Regions from separate parts of the Paenibacillus sp. 19GGS1-52 genome, predicted to be linked through region 1. Evidence: riboswitches for the same ligand, from Rfam matches in the RefSeq annotation. Region 1 holds a riboswitch; each other region holds the start of a gene.
What was found. A riboswitch is a leader RNA that binds a small molecule or an ion and turns the genes downstream of it on or off. The one in region 1 is predicted to bind cyclic di-AMP.

Region 2: it holds a riboswitch for cyclic di-AMP, as region 1 does, so the genes downstream of both, H1230_RS29600 (hypothetical protein) here and H1230_RS21620 (KamA family radical SAM protein) in region 1, are expected to answer to the same signal.
Region 3: it holds a riboswitch for cyclic di-AMP, as region 1 does, so the genes downstream of both, H1230_RS01235 (resuscitation-promoting factor) here and H1230_RS21620 (KamA family radical SAM protein) in region 1, are expected to answer to the same signal.

Annotation. Positions count from the first base shown of each region.
Region 1 is NZ_CP059724.1:4,625,179-4,632,645, forward strand. Features, by position in the region: gene H1230_RS21615 (ClC family H(+)/Cl(-) exchange transporter) at 1-1,172, shown strand, start outside; gene H1230_RS21620 (KamA family radical SAM protein) at 1,164-2,333, opposite strand; cyclic di-AMP (ydaO/yuaA leader) riboswitch at 2,462-2,606, opposite strand; gene H1230_RS21625 (glycine betaine ABC transporter substrate-binding protein) at 2,767-3,642, opposite strand; gene H1230_RS21630 (ABC transporter permease) at 3,665-4,498, opposite strand; gene H1230_RS21635 (quaternary amine ABC transporter ATP-binding protein) at 4,495-5,694, opposite strand; gene H1230_RS21640 (GbsR/MarR family transcriptional regulator) at 5,952-6,509, shown strand; gene H1230_RS21645 (MFS transporter) at 7,275-7,467, opposite strand, start outside.
Region 2 is NZ_CP059724.1:6,451,806-6,459,272, forward strand. Features, by position in the region: gene H1230_RS29575 (spore germination protein) at 1-736, opposite strand, end outside; gene H1230_RS29580 (ThuA domain-containing protein) at 881-1,519, opposite strand; gene H1230_RS29585 (SDR family NAD(P)-dependent oxidoreductase) at 1,569-2,291, opposite strand; gene ytxJ (bacillithiol system redox-active protein YtxJ) at 2,523-2,849, shown strand; gene H1230_RS29595 (glutaredoxin family protein) at 2,846-3,088, shown strand; cyclic di-AMP (ydaO/yuaA leader) riboswitch at 3,711-3,880, shown strand; gene H1230_RS29600 (hypothetical protein) at 4,007-4,459, shown strand; gene H1230_RS31790 (CPBP family intramembrane glutamic endopeptidase) at 4,497-5,144, opposite strand; gene H1230_RS29605 (nuclear transport factor 2-like protein) at 5,622-5,978, opposite strand; gene H1230_RS29610 (hypothetical protein) at 6,163-6,351, opposite strand; partial or broken gene H1230_RS29615 (DUF817 domain-containing protein) at 6,414-6,515, opposite strand; gene H1230_RS29620 (helix-turn-helix domain-containing protein) at 6,589-6,789, opposite strand; gene H1230_RS29625 (DUF2975 domain-containing protein) at 6,801-7,283, opposite strand.
Region 3 is NZ_CP059724.1:258,512-265,978, reverse strand. Features, by position in the region: gene rsmI (16S rRNA (cytidine(1402)-2'-O)-methyltransferase) at 1-628, shown strand, start outside; gene H1230_RS01250 (AbrB/MazE/SpoVT family DNA-binding domain-containing protein) at 1,215-1,469, opposite strand; gene H1230_RS01245 (HD domain-containing protein) at 1,776-3,059, shown strand; gene H1230_RS01240 (TatD family hydrolase) at 3,109-3,879, shown strand; cyclic di-AMP (ydaO/yuaA leader) riboswitch at 4,077-4,306, shown strand; gene H1230_RS01235 (resuscitation-promoting factor) at 4,591-5,751, shown strand; gene rnmV (ribonuclease M5) at 5,927-6,478, shown strand; gene rsmA (16S rRNA (adenine(1518)-N(6)/adenine(1519)-N(6))-dimethyltransferase RsmA) at 6,475-7,359, shown strand; gene yabG (sporulation peptidase YabG) at 7,431-7,467, shown strand, end outside.

The sequences.
Region 1 (7,467 bases):
CCATCCAGATTGGAGCGCTAATTGCTCAAGGTTTCAGCCGTTTATTACGAAAATCGAAGACAGAGGAACACATATTGATCACTTGCGGAGCAAGCGCCGGGTTGGCAGCAGCATTCAATGCGCCGATTGCAGGTGTTATTTTTGCTTTAGAAGAAGTTCATATGAATTTCTCACCTTTGGTCATGATTGCAGCACTCTCCTCATCGCTTGTGGCTGATTTTATATCCAAAGAATTTTTTGGCATGAATCCAATTTTTCACTTTGCCAATATTGGGGCCATTCCGCTTAATCAGTACTATCATTTAATCATTCTAGGCATTATTGTAGGCGTAATGGGGATTGTTTTTAATAAAGGGATTTACGCCTTTCAGGATTTATACCTGAAAATGACCTGGCTACCAGCCCATTGCAGACCTATTCTCCCTTTTTTGCTGGCTGGGATACTTGGGCTATCTATGCCAGTGGTACTCGGAGGCGGTAACAACCTTGTAAACGATCTGGTGACAGGTCATTTTCAATTAAAACTATTAATTATTATTCTGATTGTTAAATTCTTGTTCACAATGTTGAGTTACGGTTCTTCTGCACCCGGAGGAATATTCCTGCCCATGCTGGTCATTGGCGGTTTGATTGGTGTTATTTACTGCAAGCTCATGAACGGACTTATTGGCGAACCTGTACTTAGTGAGAGCAACTTTCTTATATTGGCTATGGCCGGATATCTCACAGCAAGCCTGAAGGCACCCATCACTGGAATTATCCTAATCACCGAAATGACTGGTTCATTCTCCAATCTTCTCTCTACTGGCGTCGTTTGCCTCACTGCTTATATGACCGCTGAATTGTTTCGTTCTTATCCAATATACGAAGTACTGTTAGAACGTTTCCTGCATCAAGGAAAGGGATTCTCTGCAACGAAAACATCAAGCAAAGTCATTCTGGAAATTCCAATTCATCATGGTTCACAGTTGGATGGCATTTTAATCAAAGAGTTTAAGTGGCCCCCACAATGCCTGATTGTTTCGGTGAAGCGCGGATCACAGGAAAAAATACCACATGGTGATTTTATTTTGCTTGCGGGAGATTATTTGACCATACTTACTGGTGATGAAAATGCTCCCTATATCAATGAATCCTTAAGTCAAGCCGCCAACATAGGCACTCTAGCTTAGGGTATAGGTTTCCCGTGGCAAATCATTGACAGAAATAATAGCCTTGTTCTTTTTCACCGGTTTGTTCCAATGTTCTTCATTACCCGGAAGATCATCGAACCATTCCGCATCATTGGGACAATCCAGTATCATGAATTTACCGTGCTCATTGTCTCTGGACTGATGATACTTAAGGTAAGCTTTTCCTTGACTAATTGCTAAAATCTCTATTTTTCCAGATGTATGACTCATAGATAAACGAACTCTTTTGCCTAGTCCGGATGTTCTTGATTTGGCTTCCTCCACAATTTGATAAACTTGTTCAAGTGGTAAAACAAAGTCTCGGTTGCCGGCAATTGGCCGGTTTACAAAGAAATAATAGGGTGTAACCCCAGCCCAGGAAAGACGGTCCAGCAGTTCTCCCAATACCGCCGGGTCATCATTTATACCTTTGAGGACAGGCGTCTGATTTACGACAATGGCACCAGCATCGTGAAGAGCTTTGAATCCTTTTTTGGCTTCAGGGGTTATTTCACGGGGATGATTAATATGCGCCATCACATATATTCTTTTTTCTTCAGTAGAATGAGTGCGAATCAGATCGAGCAGTTCTCCATCCTCATAAATGCGCATCGGATTAAATACCGGAATCTTGGATCCTAATCTAATAATCTTGACGTGTTCAATTCTTCGCAGACTTTCAATAATGAATTTGAGTTTGGGAGTCGAGAGAATTAAACTATCTCCACCCGTAAGAAGCACATTGTTAATTTCTGGATTTCCTGCGATGTATTCTAATCCTGGTGTGACATCAGACATCGCCTCTTTCACATCATTGCGAAATAAACGTTTACGAAAGCAATATCTGCAGTAGGCTCCACATACTTCAGATACAATAAGGAGCGCAGTCGTTCTATACTTATGCTGACAACCTGGCACAACATAGTTCGTATCCTCATCGGAGGCATCCCAGCGACCATATTCCTTTAGTTCACCCTCGTTAGGGATAACAAGCTTTCGAATGGGATCCTCCGGATCCTCCCAGTTGATCAATGAAAGGTAGTAATCATTCGCACGGAAAACAAATTTGTCCGTGATTTCTCTCAGGCTTACCTTTTCTAGTTCAGATAACATAGCAACTCTATTAATATCTGTTATATACTTCACCTTTTGCACGTACATCTCTCCTTTGTCTCATTGTATGAGAAAAGAGGGAGCCTTGAAGTCAAATGTCAAACACGCCAGCAGGGTCAAAAAAAGCACAAAAAGAGACCCTTAGCAAGGGTCTCTGGTTATTTAAATAACTACAAAGCAGACCCATCCACTACTGACGAGGTTAGCTGACGGACTCGGGTAAGATGGTACCCTACATTTCAAATGCTCAATGATTCGCCCCAATTGACTGGTTCCCCCGCTTCCCAGCTAAATAAACTGGAAATTAAGCGTGATTAAAGTATAACTCATAAAGTTTTAAAAAGTCAAAAATAAAGGTAAGGCTAGCATGACTGTTAAACATGTATGCCTCTTTACACACAGATTTGGCTATACGCAATCTTAATTCAAATAAGCATTACATTTATAATAGGCTATGAAATGATTGTCACTAAATCCCACGCTATTTCTCAATGCCTGCAATCCATGTACTAACCTTATCCTCATTACCGTCTACCCATGTCTTTGCTGCCTCTTCAGGAGACATTCCACCTTGAATATCTACCATAACCTGTGCCATATCCTCAGCGGTCCACTCAAATTGATCCAAGAAGGTATATACATCCGGCATGTCTTCCTTCAAACCTTTACGAGCCATAGTATGAATTTGCTCATCACCACCGTACACACCTTTGGGATCTTCCAAATATTTCAGATCCATACTGGCGAACATCCAATGCGGTGTCCAACCCGTAACTACGATCGGTTCATTGTTATCATAAGATTTCTGCAGCTCCTGTGCCATCGCTGCCGATGAACTTTCAAGCAATGTATAATCGTTCAGTGCATATTCGTCTAGAGCCTTCTCCGTTGCCATCATGATACCAGCACCCGGCTCAATTCCGATGATCTGATTTTTCAGTGAAGCCGCCATCTCAGGATTGTTTAAATCCTCAATGGACGTAATATCCATATAGGCAGGAACAGCAAGACCGACCTTTGTCCCATCCAAATTCACGCCTAAATCGTCAATGTCATTCCCGTATTTCTCAATATAAGAAGCATGTGTACTCGGCAACCAGGCAGCTACCATCGCATCTGCACTACCATCTGCGACTCCAGCCCACATCGGTCCGGCATCAACTTGTAGCATCTCTACAGTAAACCCAAGCTTCGACTCCAGTACTTCCTTCACTACATTCGTGCTAGCAATTTCTGAATCCCAAGCTACGTATGCGAGCTTAACCTTTTCATTCTTCCCAGATGACGTAGAACATCCCGTCATAGCAGTAACCAACAACACGAGTAACAACAATCCCAAGTTTTTCTTAATCATCATTTTCTTCAAGCAACAACACTCCTTATTCTTTTTTAGATTTCAGTACGTTCTGTGTCAAACGATCCAGCAAAATCGCGATAATTACTATGGCGATACCCGCTTCAAAACCAGCACCTGTCTTGGCCTGTGATACCGCACGGTATACTAATGCACCTACACCTTGTGCGCCAATCATAGAGGAGATGACTACCATGGAGAGCGATAGCATAATCGTCTGATTCACACCAGCCATAATCGTCGGCAAAGCAATTGGAAGCTGCAATTTAATCAACTTTTGGGTTGGGGTTGAGCCAAAAGCATCAGCGGCTTCTACAAGCTCCACAGAAACCTGACGAATACCTAGATTGGTTAAGCGAATGGTAGGTGGAATTGCGAATATAATGGAAGCAATTACTCCTGGCACCACACCTAGTGAGAAAAAGGAAACCGCAGGCAGTAAATATACAAAAGCGGGCATTGTCTGCATGAAATCTAAGATTGGCGTTAATATGCTTCTTATGGTATTACTTTGTGCCGACAAGATGCCCAGCGGTACACCGATTAGTACGGCCAGGATAGATGCAGTCAGTACTAGAGCAAGTGACTGCATCGTTGGGTCCCAGAGACCCATATTATCAATCAGCAATAGACCTATCAAAGCAAACAGCGCTAAACGCCACTTCCCAACCCAATAAGTCAAGGCTACAAGGAGGACGATCAGTATAAGTGACGGAAGGAAGATAAGTGCAGCTTCAATGCCATTCACCATTCCACCAATAACAAGTAAAATCAGGTCGAAGAAGGGACTGAAATAAGTTGTCAACCAGTTCTCCACCCACTCAATTCCTTGACCTAAAGGTAATTTAGGGATATTCATTTCAAAGCCCCTCCTTCCGTTACCGCATTTCCAGCAAGGGCGGAAAGAACAGCTCCTTTAATGACGATCCCTTTCAGTTTATCCGACTCATCCACAACAGCGACGGGTAGATGCGTCTCTGACATCAGCTCGAACAAATCGTTCAGCAGTGTTTCGGGCCGTACGCGTGGAATTTCCCGCCGCATCACATCAAGGATCGATTTATTCTCCTTGAGTGCCTGTGCTGCATCCTCGGCGGTTATAACACCCTGCAGCTTCATTTCATTGTCCGCAACATATAGACTGGATACACCACTATCGCGCATCAACTGAAGCGCTACACGGGGACCCCGTTCAGGTCTGACCATTTCAGGCTGGCGCATGACATGCGCAGCCGTCAATACCTTGGACAAGTCCACATCTTCCACAAACCGTTCCACATATTTATTGGCTGGTTGAATAAGGATTTCTTCCGGCGTGCCGATCTGCACAATGACACCATCCTTCATCAGTGCAATCCGGTCTCCAATCCGCAGTGCTTCATCCAGATCATGTGTGATGAACACAATGGTTTTCTTCAATCGGGATTGCAGCTCCAGCAGCTCCTGCTGCATATCCTTGCGAATCAACGGATCTAGCGCGCTAAACGCCTCGTCCATGAGCAGGATATCTGGGTCGTTGGCTAGCCCACGTGCCAATCCCACACGCTGCTGCATGCCACCACTTAATTGGTCAGGGCGGTGATTCTCCCATCCACCTAAACCTACGAGCTGCAGAGCATCCATAGCGAGCCGAGTTCTTTTCTTTTTCTCTACACCCTGAATCTCAAGCCCATACTCCGCGTTCCCTAGCACCGTCCGGTGCGGGAACAACCCGAAATTCTGAAACACCATGCCGATATTCTTGCGCCGAAATTGCCGTAACTGCTCGGCATTCATCTTAACTACATCGTTCCCTTTAAAAAGAACCTGTCCCGCGGTTGGCTCAATCAAGCGGTTCAGCAGACGAACCAGCGTTGACTTGCCACTACCCGATAGACCCATTATGACAAATACTTCCCCTTCTTCAATACTAAATTCGGCATAATTGACACCAACGGTCAACTTCACTTCCTGAGCGATCTTCTCTTTAGACCACCCTTGCTCTAATAATGGAAGCGCCCGTCCCGTGTCATGGCCAAATACCTTGGTTAGCTGTTTCACCTCTATAATCGGCATGCCGACCTCCTTCTTCCCGCATCTTTAGCGAGCGTGTTCACTCCTTTTAGTCTAACCGACTTGTAAAAAGCAACGCAAAGTCCATAATCGTTTAAAATTATGCATACAGTTTTAACTTTACGAACTTTATGTACAGTTTACTCTGTTTAACGGAGAATTTCTTTGCAAGTGAATTCTTTACTTATTGTAGAGGATTTGATTACAATACAAGATAGAAGAGGTCCGCAATATTAGGCCATTCCTCAGGGAGGGACACCATGAATGATTTAGAAGGGCTTATGCCCGAACAAATACAGCGAATTAGCAAGACCCGGGAAAGAGTCATCGATTCCATTGGCAAAAATTTAGATCTGTACGGTATAACATTGTCTATTGGACATTTATATGGTTATATGTACTTTAATCAAGGACCTATAACCTTAGATGAGCTTAGCCAAACGATGGGGATGAGTAAAACCTCCATGAGTACAGGCGTACGTACCCTGCTAGATCTGAAGATGATCGATAAAGTATGGGGTAAAGGTAACCGTAAGGATCTGTTCGAGGTAACGCCGGACTGGCATCAGAACTTTAGTGATTATTTCTCTATTAAATGGAGAAAAGCCGTTGAAGGAAATATGAACGCGCTAGCGAAATCACTTATAGAAATCAAAGACATGAAGACCGAGTATAACGAGGACATACAATTTAATGAGTTGCTTAGCACGGATGAAAATAAGATTGAAGAAGCCATTAAATACTACCGCTGGTTGCTAAAACTGATTGAAGCACTGGAGAACGGCACAATCTTCGATTTGATCCCTAAAGAAGGGTAATGGGTACATTTGTTAATAACAGAAAATAACAGGCAGCTAATTTTTATAAACAGGAACATTTTCCTCGACCTTTTGAGGAAAGTGTTCCTGTTTTTCCGTATAGTGCTTCCAGTCCTTCTAGGTGGTATCCCAGATGAATTTTAAGCTATAAACTCTCAACCTCCTTCCATTTAAGCCATTTACGAAATAGTAATGCCTCAAGATGATCTGTTCACTGAATTTTACATTCGTATCAATATATACAGCAAATTTATCCACGATTTTCACTTGCAGAATTCATATTCTTAATTTGGAAGTGGTTATCATTTTCACTGTATTTGATCACCACTTTATCAATGGGTCCAACAGCTGAGTCATACCATATATGTGAGTTGGAGAAATCAATAACAATATTGGACTGTTAAACGGATAAATCGAATGATTCCAGAAACTCCTTCACTGAAGCAAAGTTAACCTTCTACTTTATATAGGGTTTGATTGCTCACTTCACGCTTTCAAACCTCAATTTTTGAAACTTGTCCACGAAGAAGATTGTGCTCAATATTACCAGCAAGAAAGAGATCGTGGGTGCGACAACAATGAGAACGGTGACCAGAATCACGACTGCATCACTTTTCGGCGCTTTCCATAAAATACTGATGGAGAACAAGTCAAACGTACCGATCGAAACTATCGGTGGGATACTTTTTATTGATTTTGTTAAATACATGGTTAATAAATTCAGATTCTGCAACTACAACTTTTCAGAACACTAGCTTTTCATTGCTAAATATAATATTCAATGAACTCTTCACTATACTTATGTTCTGATCTCTTCTGAAAAAGCGCTATAAATAGTGCAGCAGCGCTCAACAACCCAATAAGCACAAAGGAAATTCTATAAGCCGTAATATTTGATTGTTTACTTGTAGCTGGCAGTAACCGAAGCGATATTTGGTATAACATACCACTAAGTGTA
Region 2 (7,467 bases), 1.8 Mb from region 1:
TATTATCACTAAGTGTCTCGTTAAAACCGACTCGTGGGCCGCGAAGGAGTGCTTCGGATATTGGCTCCTCGCCCCCTCTTGTTCGGCCCTTTGGTGTACCCAGCACGATGACCTCTGCTAAACCCTCGACCAGCAATACTGCAGATCCGAACAATACCTTCTGAAGTGACATCCTCAGATTAGTGGTATATTCGATTTCCGAAACCAGCACAATTTGCTGAACAATAATGTCTTTGAGTAATTTAGCTTCAGGAACAGAAGTCATGCCTTCAAAGGGCAACGCTGCATTCATTAAAGGCTTCAGAATATTGCGGTCCATTACATCCTTGTCAGTAAGACCATCTACAAACAGCACCGCTGCCTTGATCTGCAAGGCTCCGATACGCAGTTCTCTCACATTCACATCTTCCATATCAGCACTTATCCCTTTAAACTTGCGCAAATCCTCTTGAAAAACCCCACTATAGGTCGTCGAGTGAACGGTTTGATTCGCTTCAGTTGCACCTTCTGCAGTAGTTGCTTCCTTACTTCCAGAGACAGATCCGCCGGACTCCCCATCACTCGGAACCCCTCCACCTTTACGGCCTTCAGCTCGGACTCCCCGCGTACTTATCTGCCCCTCTTTTACTCGGATCAAGTTCATTAAACGTGTTAGAGCTACTGGGACAGCGAATATCATTAGCCCTTGAAAGAGCACACCCCAGCCGGGAAACAAACCCGTGATCATATTCCACATCTGATATCGCTCCCTCAAATAACCGTTACCCTATTTTGACCGAAGCTGGATAATTCATGCACGATAAACAAAAGCGGATACCATCCTGTTAAGGACAGTATCCGCTTCAGCAGAAACTTATAAGAGCTAATATGAAGGGTGAAGCTAGCGAAGCAAGGCCGCGGCCCAAAGTCCACCTTGCTTGATCATCTGTCGGAAGGGCTCTACCGAGAAAGACGGCAAATGATGCCCAGGCATCAGATAGACTACCCGTCCCAGACCGAACTCGTGGCACCAGGCTGCCGGTCTCAGGGCACCGTCATGCGGATACTCCGCCAGGATGGTCGTCTCAAAGTGGGGCTGCATCTCGAAATAATACGGCTCATCCTGGATCACAAAATCTCCAATCCCCTGCATAATCGGATGTTCCGGCACCGGGATCGACATATGAAGCGAAGTATATTCCGGGTGATGAGTGAAATAACCCCCCAGCATGACGCCAAGCTCCTGATTCCGCTGCAGCGAGATCCCATTGTGTACAACAAGTAGTCCACCCCCGCCAGCCACATAAGAGAGCAATGCGCTGCTGTGCTGCGGGGATATTTTGACATCAGAGAATTCCGTATAGGCAATTACCAGCTTATAATCGGATAACGTATTCTTATTAAGCAGGCCATAATCCTCTGAAGATTGCACCTCTATCTCACCTGCAAAAATCTGTTGAAATTCATGATCCACACCGGCAAAAGGATGGTATTTAGCCTCTGTGTAGCTGCCCAGCGCCAAAGCTTTTATTGTAGACAATTCATCCACGCCCTTCTATTGTCATTTCAAAGTAAATACAGAAACCCTGTTACCACGGCCAATGTTTGCCGTCCAGATCGAGATAAGCAGGCTCTTCGCCAAGGTAATCCTTATGTTGCTGCACGAGATTCATAATCTTATTAGCTGACACCTCAGGTGATATCGGCGCCTCTTCATTCTTATGCCCATTCATATAGGTCTGCAGCCAGCCGGGGTGAAACACCATGACCTGACCGCCCAAGCTTTTCAAATGATTATGCAGCAAGGAGGACTGCATATTAAGCGCCGCCTTGGACATGCAATAGCCGTACATGTTGATTCGCTTATTGCTCGCTATGCTGCCAGCCTCTGAGGAGATGTTGACAATGAGTTTATCCTTGCCTTGCAGCAGCAGACCCATCAGCGCATTGCTGACTCTCAAAGACCCCAGTGTGTTCACATTATAGATTTGTGCCATTGCTTCATCGTCCATATCAACGAGCATGGTGGCACAATCTGCTTTATGAATAATGCCGGCGTTATTGATAATAATATCGACGTGTCCCGTACTGCCTGCAATGGCTCGTGCCGCGTGCTTTACACTGTCACTATTTCCTATATCCAGGGGAATCAGCTTTAAATTATCTGGGTATTGGGATTTAAGCGCATTCAGTCGTTCTGAATCTTCCATATATTGACCTGCAAATACAAAGAACTGATTCTCCAGTAACCAACGTACAATAAATAATCCCAGACCTCGGTCTGCACCGGTAACACAAGCGATCCTTTGCATACTCTTGAACTCCCTTTCCTGTGGCTAAATACAGGTGTACCTATCTTCCATCCCCCTCACCTTAGCATGTGACATCTGTTTTTTCAACGCCATTTCATTACTCATTTCTGCTCGCTTATCCAAGCAGCGAAGAATCTTTTTTTGATTTAATTTTGAACTATGTTACAATTATGATAACAGTTGCTAGCAACACAATTGTTAGCAAACAACTATTCCAGGAAGGTGATAACTTTGTCTATCCAACAACTCCATTCTCTGGAGGATCTGCATCAATATGTTGAGCAACCGGGTAAGAAACTGCTCTTCAAACACAGCACTACCTGCCCTATCAGCGCGAAGGCTAATCAGGAGTTTGAGGCCTTTCTAAAAGATACAGATACTACGGCAGCCATCGTCCTTGTCATTGAGGATCGCCCTGTCTCTACACAAATCGCTGAGGATTTTGGCATTAAGCATGAATCTCCGCAAATCTTCCTCCTTGAGGATGCAGAGGTCCGCTGGAATGCTTCCCACTGGAAAATCACGCAAGATGCTATCAGAGCGGCTGTTAACTCATGAGCGGGCAAGTCATAGTCTACTCCACAGCAGGCTGCAGCGACTGCAATTTGGTCAAACAACTACTCACCGAACAAGGGGTTTCCTTCGAAGTGAGAGATGTCATGACCAGCACCGTTTACCAGGAAGAAGTTGAGCAGCTCGGCTTCATGGGCGTGCCCGTTACTGTCTCCGGAGATCAAGTGGTTAAGGGATTTAACCTCCCTGAGCTCAAGGTTCTTATCGAAACAGTAGGTAAATAATTCAACTGCTGAATCATTCATTACATGAGTTCATTTTGCAAGAAGAAACGGGAGCTGTCCTTAATATGGACAGCTCCCGTTTTGTTGTTGTAATGACATTGTTTTATTAGTATGCTCCAAGTCAACAGCAAAAAACCCCAAAGGACATCCTCTGCGGCATGCTTACGGTCACACTACACTTATTCACTCCATAATCGACTCCGACTCTCACATCAGCTCGGTGGAAACAGATGTAATCATACTCTCCGACAGGATCGCTTGTAAAACACGAAGGATGCCAAAATAATGCTTAAAGAAAACTAATTACAATAAAGGTAACGCTTACTTGAGGTCTAATCTCTTATTTTCGCTCATTTCCTCGTCTTTATATCCATTAGCGATTAATCGTTAGTATTGTGATTTATTTCAACTTAAAGGTTAATCCTGGTAATTTCCCTACTTACGACCTGTAAATTGAGAAATGGCGCATTTTAGAGAAAAATGGCCGATAATTGATGAAATATATATATTGGATCACTTCCGTCACTGCTTCCACCGAAATTTGCGCAATATCGAACTATAAAGAATGCTTTTTTTTTTTACAAAAAAATCCTAAAAGGGTATGATTCGATTTGAAATCATTATTGAATGCACGCTGAATTCCCGCCTCGCGGGAAACGGGGGAACCATCAGGCCGCAGGGTCTACTTGGGGTGAATCCAAAAGAGACGATATTGTTATAGTCTCATTAAGGTAGGGCGACTCTCACCGTCCGAATCCGACAGCTAACCTCGTAAGCGTAAAGAGAGAGATCCTTGATCCGCCACGCTTTTGCGCAGGTTTATTTATGCCTGTTCCCAAAAACCGCAGGCAGAGGTCCTCCTCTGTCTGCGGTTTTTGGGTTGCATAAATTCTTGAATTCAGAAAGGAACGTGCCCCTATGCCAGACCCATTACCTACAGAATTAGCTTACAGCCCCACCTTTACCGAATACGTTCAAAAGTACTCCGGTGCAGTCCTCACCCTAAGCACCTTGTTGTTAGAAGCATCCACGGATGCGGAGCAGATTACGATCAGCACCTTTGCAGAGCTCTACAAATCATACCGACGGGCTGAATTGAACCCTCAATTATTCCCCATTCTGGCGTACCGGAGCTGTATTCGTCAATGCGCAGAGCTAACTGCAGGCCGAGTATCCCTTTCTGCCAAAGACCTGACCTGGGATGAGCAGATTGTAAAATCACTGTGGTATGGTATGAAGCTTACCTTGCCTGAGATAAGCACCATTCTCCAGAAAAGTGTACCACTGGTGAAAGCACAGCTTAGACACGTGCGGGAAGAAATGGCTGCTCAAGGAAACACTTTGCCAAATACCAATCTGTCAGCTGTGTAATTAAATTGATTTCAGCCCAAGCCATGATGATTTGTTCTCACATATAGATTTGAAAGTAATCTATAATCGCATGGCTTATTATTGGGGTAAGGATATTATGATTTCTCGTGTAGAGATATACAAAATAGATATGCATATAGAATAACTGAATCATATACATGCGATTAGTAATTAAATATTCCATAAAGTTCATCTTAACCATACTCATTTGAAACGGAATGTGCATGAAGGCAAATAATATTCCGATCAGTAGGATCGCTGCATATTTATTACTGATTAAGCCAATGACTCGGCTCTGGATGTATCCTCTAAATATTAACTCCTCAGTTAATGCAGTGAACATGAATATAACCAAGAACTCCAGCCACAGGTTTGCACCTTCTAACTGTAAGTTTCTCTTATGCAGGATTAGATCTCCAATAAGCCAATATGTAAACGGTAGACCACCAACAATACCCAGAACGATTGAAGATGTTATGTTTGAGGGGGTTAACCCGATAGTTTGTATCCTCTCCCTCCTTGTCTTCAGTAGGAATAGCAGCGGAGATAGTTCGAGAATACTAATACATATATAGATCACCATTTTAAATATTAGCTCGTTTGAAAAATTTACGCTGAACCGATCTATATAATCCGTCCTGTACTTTAATAAACCAAATAAATAAATTACCATAGCAATGTACATTAGATAGAGTAACGCATAAATCCCTGTCCGTTTATTCCCTTTATCCTGTGGGTAATTCTGAAATTCCACTCTAGTAAAATACTTTACAATGCTCTTCAATGAGAATCATCCTAACTTTAGCGAATATTCAACAAGCTTTGAACTATTCAAAATTCTATCATTTAATTCCATAATAATACATTATTTCACGAATATATCACAAATAAGAGCCGCAGCAACCTGCTACGGCCCCTCAACAATAACTCCCCGATAATCACCAACGCGAAGCCGATGCTGGAGAGCCTCGCGGTAAGCCAGACTGTTGTACTACGCCTTCGCTTCTGCGAAAGAGGGGAAGGCGAGTATCGCCATTCCTTCAATCTGTGGACCCTCAATCACTTCATGCGGCCATACGCAAGTGGTGTAACCGGATGACCTACCAACCCAGCGGGTGCCTTCTGTGAATAGATCTGAAACTCTGCAGGATCACGGGTTAGTTCATCCTAGAAAGCGGATGTTCAGCCGCACAATTTCACCTTTCTCGACCGTAAAGTGATGGTCAAACAGCAGTGGATCAGGCAGTCCTGTTTTGTCAAAAGAACCCTCTATCTTAGCCGTGACAATCGTCTCATCGCTGCGCTCAATATTTTGCACAACCTTAGTGATCTCGTATTTGAGCTCAGCAGCAAAGACATTGACGTTGCTCCACTCTTGTATTTCAGCTATACCCTTATATGCACGTTTATCATCCACAAGAACGGCATGGTCTGAGAAGTTGCTCACAAAAGCAACCTTATCGGGATGATTGGTAGTATCAAAGTAAGTGGCTACTGGCTGTGATAGCTTGGTAAGCATAATATCTCTCCTTTATTTTGGTATGTGGCACGAAATCTTTTTGTTAACTACATATTCATCATAGCTTTCATAACTTGACTACATCACGTCATGTTATGGGCTTCTCTCTATATTTATTTTAGTAATGCACGCAAAAAAAGCCACGGCATTAGCCATGGCTCCACTGTTCGTGATAGGTTGCAATTCAACCTTTTTTCTTGCCCCCATGCATAAACTTCCAAAAGGCCCGGCAACCGCCTAACAATCCGATTCCAAGCAAAAGCGTCTGCAGGACACCCAGCCACGTCGATTTCTCTGAAGGAATCAAAGTGCTGATTATAATTAGCAGCGCTGATGCTACAAACATTACGGGTAACTGATACTTTTTATTCAAGCTAACACTCCTTAAGCCATAATTATCATTCTACCATAAGAAGATGCGGCTCCTCATCTCTATTACCGGCTGTCTTTAACTTGTTTAAGCTGGGCAACAATAATGACGCTAATGATGACCGGAAGGAACCACGAACTGATCTTACTGAACCCTACCAGTTGCCAGACAAGGACGTCAGCCACCAACGAAAATCAGGCATGAAATGGCAGCCAAAATGCAGTAGTTGTACTATTGGCCTCATCTGTATTCTAAAATATCACCAGGCTGACATTCCAAAGCCTTACAAATCGCCTCTAAAGTGGAAAAGCGAATCGCTTTTGCCTTTCCATTTTTCAATATGGACAGATTGGCCATCGTTATTCCAACCCTCTCCGAAAGTTCTGTAACACTCATTTTCCTTTTGGCTAGCATCACATCAATATTGATTATAATCGCCATTGTTATTCACCTCAGACTATTAAGTCATTTTCCGATTTTATATCTATGGCTTCTTGTAAAAGCCTTTGAAGAACGGCCGCGAAGACTGCAATCACTAAGGAGGCAAAAATCAGGAGCATTCCGATGACTATGATGCCTGGGGCATCGTCTTTCTCCGCCATCAGATAGAAGAGCGGCATGCCTACAACATACAAGCAACTGAAGGTGATTGCACTGTATTTTATATTCTTTAAAGCTCGTACAGATAATTCCGAGAAAGCTTTGTTCTTGTCTATATAGCTTAAAAGTTTAAAAGCTTGATACAGAGCAAAGTAAAACGGTAACACCGATGCATACAAATCGAAAAAAACGAGGTATTTCAGATAAGTATAATCTGGATACAATTCCACTGCATAATTAGCTATCCCAGGCACCAAAAATATGCACAGAGCAAGAACCGGAATGCCAATAAGAATAAGAGCTATCTTTAAAAAGAGTGTCGTTCCTAATTTCATTAAAAAGCACCTCACTTGTTTATTGATGAGTTTAGATTAACATATTTTTATCGTTTATCAATATATTTTAATTGAAATACAATGTATATAGATTGTTTTTCACATCCTTATACTCACAAAAAAACCCAGCTGCAGCTAGAAAACTGCGCAACTGGGTTTACAACTAGATAACAAAAACGCTTAG
Region 3 (7,467 bases), 2.5 Mb from region 1:
AGAAGGTAAAAATCTAGCACTCGTCAGCGATGCCGGATTGCCGGCGATTTCCGATCCCGGCGCTGATCTCGTCGCACTGGCTATAAGTCACAGTATTCCGGTGATTCCGATCCCTGGTGCTAATGCAGCGCTATCAGCCTTAATCGCTTCCGGGCTGCCTACTACGACCTTTACCTTTTCCGGTTTTCTGCCCCGGGAGCGTAAAGATATCCGTGCCGTATTGTCGACACTTGCGCTTGCTCAGGGAACCCTGCTCTTCTACGAATCGCCGCATCGGGTCATCAAGACACTCACCCATCTGCAGGAGGCTTTTGGTAACCGCAGGGTTGTGCTAGCCCGTGAACTCACAAAGCGCTATGAGGAGTTCGTACGCGGAACAATCGAGGAATGCAGTGCTTGGTTAGCGGAACATCCGCCGCTTGGGGAATATGTCATCGTTGTTGAAGGTGAGAGCAAGGAAGAGGCTGATTTAGCCGGATCCGCTTGGTGGCGTGAACTAAGCATCGAGGAGCATGTGTCTCACTATGAGACATCGGGCCTTGCACGAAAGGATGCTATGAAAAAAGCCGCATCCGATCGGGGACTGTCTAAGCGTGACGTATATAACACGTTGCTTATCAGGGAATGAGAAGAGACTTTTCTATTGCAGATTGTGCAATAGAAAAGTCTAATTTCGTCTAAATTAAGTATTCTATTGCATTTCGCGCAGTAAAATCTGACCAAGTGCTTGTAAATCTCCGTTTTCTAATGATTTGAGTGTACAAAATACAATGAAATCAAAATCAGACTACTGTGGGGTGAATTCTATTGTACAAAGTACAGTAGAAATGTTCTATCACATTTGCACCTGATAATAAGCCGCCACCGTCAAGCGATTCCCGCAGGGAGAGCGGGTAAACCGGCCAGCTTCCCATGCAAGACCTGGCACAGCCGCCATAGGAGCGAAGCGAGTGGGGCACTACTCGCATGGCAAGGCACTGAGGCCCCGCAAGGGAAGTCCGAGAAGGGCCGGTCCACCACCAAACGTCACATCTATCCGCATACTTGCAGATCTAGACGAAAATTCCGGGTGTCCAGAGGGTGGAACCCTTGGGGGCCTTCCTCCAAGGAGGGTGCTCAACATAAAAAATACCCCCCGCATTCACGGGAGGCCAAGGAGATATAGATAAGGTTAGAATTAACAATTTAATTAGTCCTATTATATACTATTTGCTTTAGTTTGTCACAGGGGTTGGAATGGCAGATATACATTCATGACAAACAATTTTCCCTTTGAAGTAAGTTACGTTCTCGGCATTACCGCAGAAAATACAAGCAGGCTCGTATTTTTTCAACATAATGCGCTCACCGTCCACGTAAATTTCGAGCGCATCTTTTTCACCAATACCGAGAGTACGGCGTAATTCAATTGGAATAACAACCCGTCCAAGTTCGTCTACTTTTCTTACAATTCCTGTTGATTTCATCATTTTAATCGTTTCTCCTCTCAATTATCCGAAAGTGTCATTATTCGACATTCTTCACTGTTTTATGATATTCATAATACCAACCATTCCCAAATCAGTCAACCTTTTTTCAAGCGAATTTTAAGTTTTTTTTCAAAAATAGCTTTTTTTCGCTTATTATAGAGGTTAATCATCTATGAACTACTACAAAGTGAATTTGTCGATTTGTCAGTAGAGGAATTGTCATTTTTCGACAAATTACGACATAATATTTTATTATAACCTGTTGCTTCTCGGAATGCATAAATATTATATGAAGGGGTTGAGCTCATGCAGCAGCCGCTCACTGAAGAGAAGGTCTTTAAGGATCCGGTTCATAACTATATTCACGTGCAGGATACAATCATATGGCGATTAATTAATACCAAAGAGTTTCAGCGTTTGCGTCGGATTCGTCAGTTAGGCACTTCCTATCTCACCTTTCATGGGGCAGAGCATAGCCGTTTCTCTCATTCACTTGGTGTCTATGAAATCACGCGACGGATCATATCTCAGTTTGAAAGAAGCGGGTATAAGGACTGGATATCTGAGGAAAGGTTACTTACGTTATGTGCTGCACTGCTGCATGATTTGGGACATGGGCCGTTTTCTCATTCTATAGAAGAAGCTTTTGAAATGAATCACGAGGAATGGACCTGCAGAATCATCTTGGAGGACACAGAAATAACTGATATTCTGCGTGATGTAGAGGAGGATTTTCCACGGAAAGTAGCATCCGTGATTTCCAAAACATATGAGCATGAGATTGTTGTCAATTTAGTATCTGGTCCACTAGATGCTGATCGGATGGACTATCTACTGCGTGATGCCTATTATACTGGTGTAAACTATGGAACCATTGATATCGACCGAATTCTGAGAATGCTTCGTCCTTACAACGGAAGGGTCGTAGTAAAAGAATCAGGAATGCATGCTATCGAGGATTATCTGATGTCACGCTATCAAATGTATTGGCAGGTTTATTTTCACCCGGTCACACGTAGCTCGGAAATTATTTTGCGGCAAATATTCCGCAGAGCAACGGAGTTATTTCATGCAGATTATCCCTTTCGTTTTATGATTGAGCCCTTGCAGGACTTATTCCAAGGTCAAGTCTCCGTAGATCAATATTTACTGCTTGATGAGGCACTTGTGCAGACGGCTTTTATGCAATGGACACTTGAAAAAGATGAAATCCTAAGCGACCTGTGCAGTCGTTTTATTCATCGGAAACTGTATAAATATGTGGAAATGGAGAGCTTGGATTCAGAAATAATTGACGAGCTTCGTCGTAGTTTTGCCGCCGCCGGACTTAATCCAATTTATGACCTGGAAATTGATTATCCGACAGATCTGCCGTATGATATCTTTCATCCAGGTGAAGGCTTTGACAGTAAGCAAATCCTGCTGCTTGACCGGCATGATAAACTAAGGGAAATTTCAGAAGTATCGGATATTGTTCGCTCGATTAGTGGCATTCACCGTGGTAGATATCACCTCTATTTTCCACAAGAGAAGTTGAAGAAAGTCCTTACAAATTTGCCTTCTTCGATAGCAGAAATATTCGCAAGATAATACAAAAATTTATGTAATACATCATAAATATAAGGCAGGAGAGAGAACAATGTTTCTATTCGACACACATACACATTTGGATGCTCCGCAATTTGACGAAGACCGTGAATTGGTTATTACACGAGCGTTCGAGGCTGGAGTAAGCAAGATGATAAATATTGGATTCAATAGGGAGACAATCCCAACTACGATGAAGCTAGCTGAAGCATATGACAATATTTATGCCGCCGTCGGTTGGCATCCGCAGGATGCCATTGACATGAAGGATGGGGACCTCGACTGGATCGCTTCTCTATGCAGTCATAAAAAGGTGGTAGCTATCGGGGAAATTGGCTTGGATTATTACTGGGACACTTCGCCAAAAGATGTGCAGCATGAAGTATTCCGCAAGCAGATTGGACTGGCCCGAGAACTGAAAATGCCCATTTGTATCCATGATCGTGATGCTCATGAGGATGTGGTGCGAATTTTACGTGAGGAAAGGGCAAATGAGGTCGGAGGGGTAATGCATTCGTTCTCTGGAAGTTGGGAAACAGCCAAAATGTGCCTGGATTTGGGGTTCCATTTATCTTTCGGAGGACCCATTACGTTTAAGAACGCCAGAGTCCCCAAAGAGGTGCTTGCACAGACGCCACTTGACCGATTGTTGATCGAAACGGACTCCCCTTATTTGACTCCCCATCCCTTCCGGGGCAAGCGTAATGAGAGTGCTCATGTGAGACTGGTAGCGGAGGCTGCGGCTGAGATAAAAGGGATTAGTTGGGAAGAAATAGCAGAAATAACCTATGCGAACGCACTGGAACGATTTGGGATTGTCTGAAAACGGGAGCAAAAACGGTGAAAAATAAAGAATGATCGATATATTAAACTTTTTTAACATAAAAACGGCCGAATATTACAATAATTTAACCATATATTTACGTAAACGTGCTTGAATCGTCCTTTACAACATGCATCAAAACAGGATATCATCTTTTCAGTGCAGTGGTCTGTGTTATAGTGACAGCCATTGATTCATGGATCGTCTCGCTGAGTCTCCGTATGGAGAACGGGGGAACCAATATTACTTTGCCGCATGTTCGTACATAGGGTACAGCATAGAAATGCCGCAGATAATATTTGATTTCTTCACGTGGTCTTTGGGGTGAATTTGAGGGCAACCGCCGTGAGCGGGTGACCTAAGATAGGGCGACTCTCTTTCGTCCGAACCCGACAGCTAACCCCGTAAGCGCAAATTAAGAGAGGCAACCTCGTGCATAAACATTCCCGTATTCTCATAAACGGAGAAGCCACGAAAGAGTCCTCTGTGACCCTTTTTTAGGCTTTTTTTGTTTTTGAATAAAGTGAATGTACCTCGCATACTGTTATATAACAGGTATGGTGGTAAATGTGCCGAGCAGGCGATCCATGAGCAGGAAACGCTAGTGCAATGCGGGCGTATCCTGTGGCAATCTCAAACTAGTTTCGTCAGAAAAAATTCAGTCATCTTGTTAGGCTTGGACGACGGGGCTATGTAAGGAGGATGGAGAGAATGGGCGTATTCCAACCAGACGTATCCCATGATTCGCAATCATCCAGCAGGTCTTTCGCATTACGGTGGAAGCAGGTAAACCTACGCGTACTTTTACTTGCAGGTGTGATATCAATTGCTATCGCGCTATTAATTCTGCTGTACGTACACGGTCAGAGCAGCAAACAATTAGTTTTAGTAATAGACGGGCAAGTACAGACGCTTGAAACGCGTGAATCGCTACTTAGCGATGTACTGGCAAATGAACAAATTTCGCTGCAGCCACATGATGAATTATCCGCAGGCATAAGTGATGAGATAAAAGACGGCGACCGTATCGTAATTAACCGTGCGCAGAAGTTTAGCCTTACTGCAGACGGAGCAACAAAAACGCTGTATTCGACCGAAGATACTATTGGTCAGGTGATCAGCAAAGCGGGTATTTCCCTAGCCCCAAATGATAAGATTTTCCCTTCGTTAGACACCACAGTTTCTGCTAACATGGAAATTAAGATTGTCCGCATTAACAAACAAACTGTCCAGCGGACAACAAGCTTACCTTTCCGGGTTATCAAGACGGCAGACCCCTCTCTTTACAAGGGTACCGTAAGAGTGGCTCAGGCAGGCAAACCAGGCGTCATGATTCAGCATATCGAGAAGACCTACCAAGATGGAGAACTCGCTTCTATGCGCATGATCGGTAAGGAAGTACAGACGGTGACCAAAGACAAGATTATTGCCATAGGGACCAAAGCCATTCCTAAACCTGTAGTAGCCGTTGCCACTACTCCCAAAGCGAAGTCCAAAACCTCCTCCAAATCAGTCAAAGTAAGCAGCAACAACGTCACAAGTAAGGCAGGCGTAGATTTTGAATACAAAAAAGTGATTAAGAATGTCTCGATGACGGCATACTCAGGGGAAGAGCCCGGCATTGGTACCCTTACAGCCTCCGGAACACGCGTAACGGAAGGTCGGACCATCGCTGTTGACCCGGATGTAATCCCTATCGGCTGGTGGGTCTATATCGAAGGCTTAGGATTCCGCCGTGCAGAAGATACGGGTGGTGCAATTAAAGGCAATAAGCTTGATATCTATTATGATTCACTAAGCCATGCCCGCAATTTCGGTCGCAAATCAAGAACCGTTTACGTAATTGGACCCGTAAAACCAGAGCTCAACTAACCCGTGAAATTTTGCAAAATATCGGTCAATAAGCTATAGTGATGATAGATAATTAGGGAACCGCAAATGATTACTAAATGTTCGCAGAGCTACCGCTCATCACTTATACATTCTTTAGCCAAAAAGAAGAGGAGCGAATCCTCTTCTTTTTGCGTTTTGGGAAGGACGAAAGTAAATGATTAAGGAATTAATTGTCGTGGAAGGAAAAAGCGACACTGTAGCTATCAAACGGGCAGTACAGGCAGATACGATTGAGACCGGCGGGTCAGCTGTAGATCGTACCGTAATTGCTAAAATTACGCTCGCAATGGAGCGCAGGGGCGTTATTATATTAACCGACCCCGATCATGCCGGAGAGCGGATTCGCAAGATTGTTTCTGCAAAGGTACCTGGCTGTAAGCACGCCTTCATTCCGGAGAAGGATGCAACTCGTAAAGGAGATATCGGGGTAGAGAACGCATCACCTGAGGCTATACGCCATGCGCTGGAGAATGTTCATACTTCGTTTGAAGGTGCTCCAATTCTTATTGGGATAGAAGATCTTATGGAGGCAGGGATGCTTGTAAACTCCAATGCGGCTGAGAGACGTATGGCACTTGGGGATTTGCTAGGAATTGGATATTGCAACGGCAAACAGCTGTACAAACGGCTGGCGATGTTTGGAATCACGCGGGAGGAATTTGCTTGCGCTCTCGCACAAATTGATTTGGGAGGCAGTACTTCATGAGTGTCAAAGAGGATATTTCATCGCCAAGACGTACAAAAGAAATTATTCAGCGTTACAAGTTTTCGTTCAAAAAAAGTTTAGGACAGAATTTTTTAATTGATCAAAACGTTTTGGACAAAATTGTAGATGCTGCAGAATTAAATGAGGGTACGGGGGTACTTGAGATCGGTCCAGGTATTGGCTCTTTGACTGAGCAATTGGCTAGAGCTGCAGGTGTGGTAACCGCGGTGGAGATAGATCGGCGTTTAGTCCCTATCTTACGTGATGTATTATCACCCTATCCAAATGTAAAGGTTCGTATTGACGATGTACTTAAAGTGAATCTGCAAGAGCTATTTACAGAGGACTTTGCCACCGTGGATAAAGTCAGTGTTGTGGCCAATTTGCCTTACTATGTGACAACACCTATCCTCATGAAGCTGCTGGAGGAGAAACTGCCACTCGACAACATCGTTGTCATGATTCAGAAGGAAGTTGCTGAACGTATGGCAGCATCTCCAGGCGGCAAAGAGTACGGTAGCCTGAGCATCGCCGTGCAATACTATAGCGACCCTGAACTTGTCTGCATAGTGCCACGTACTGCATTCATTCCTGAGCCAAATGTAGATTCCGCAGTAATCCGTCTGAAGGTACGGGAACTTCCACCGGTGGAGGTAGCGGATGAGAAGCACTTTTTTGAAGTGGTACATGCCTGCTTCACTCAGCGCCGCAAGACGATCGCCAACAATCTAAAAGCCCGTTACTTCCCAGAGGAAGGACGAGAACGTCTGGAGGCTTTGCTGGCTGAAGCAGGGATCGAACCCTCCCGTCGAGGAGAGACTCTGAGTCTTGAAGAGTACGCCAGATTAAGCACTGTGCTGCTGGCTGCAGGTATAGCGTAAGTTAAAAACATGACTTCTTATGAACCAATAGGGACCTTTGCCCATACGATGGGATAGAGGTGGTGGTTTGAATGAATTTAGGAGACTTGGTTGTTCGTAAATCTTATG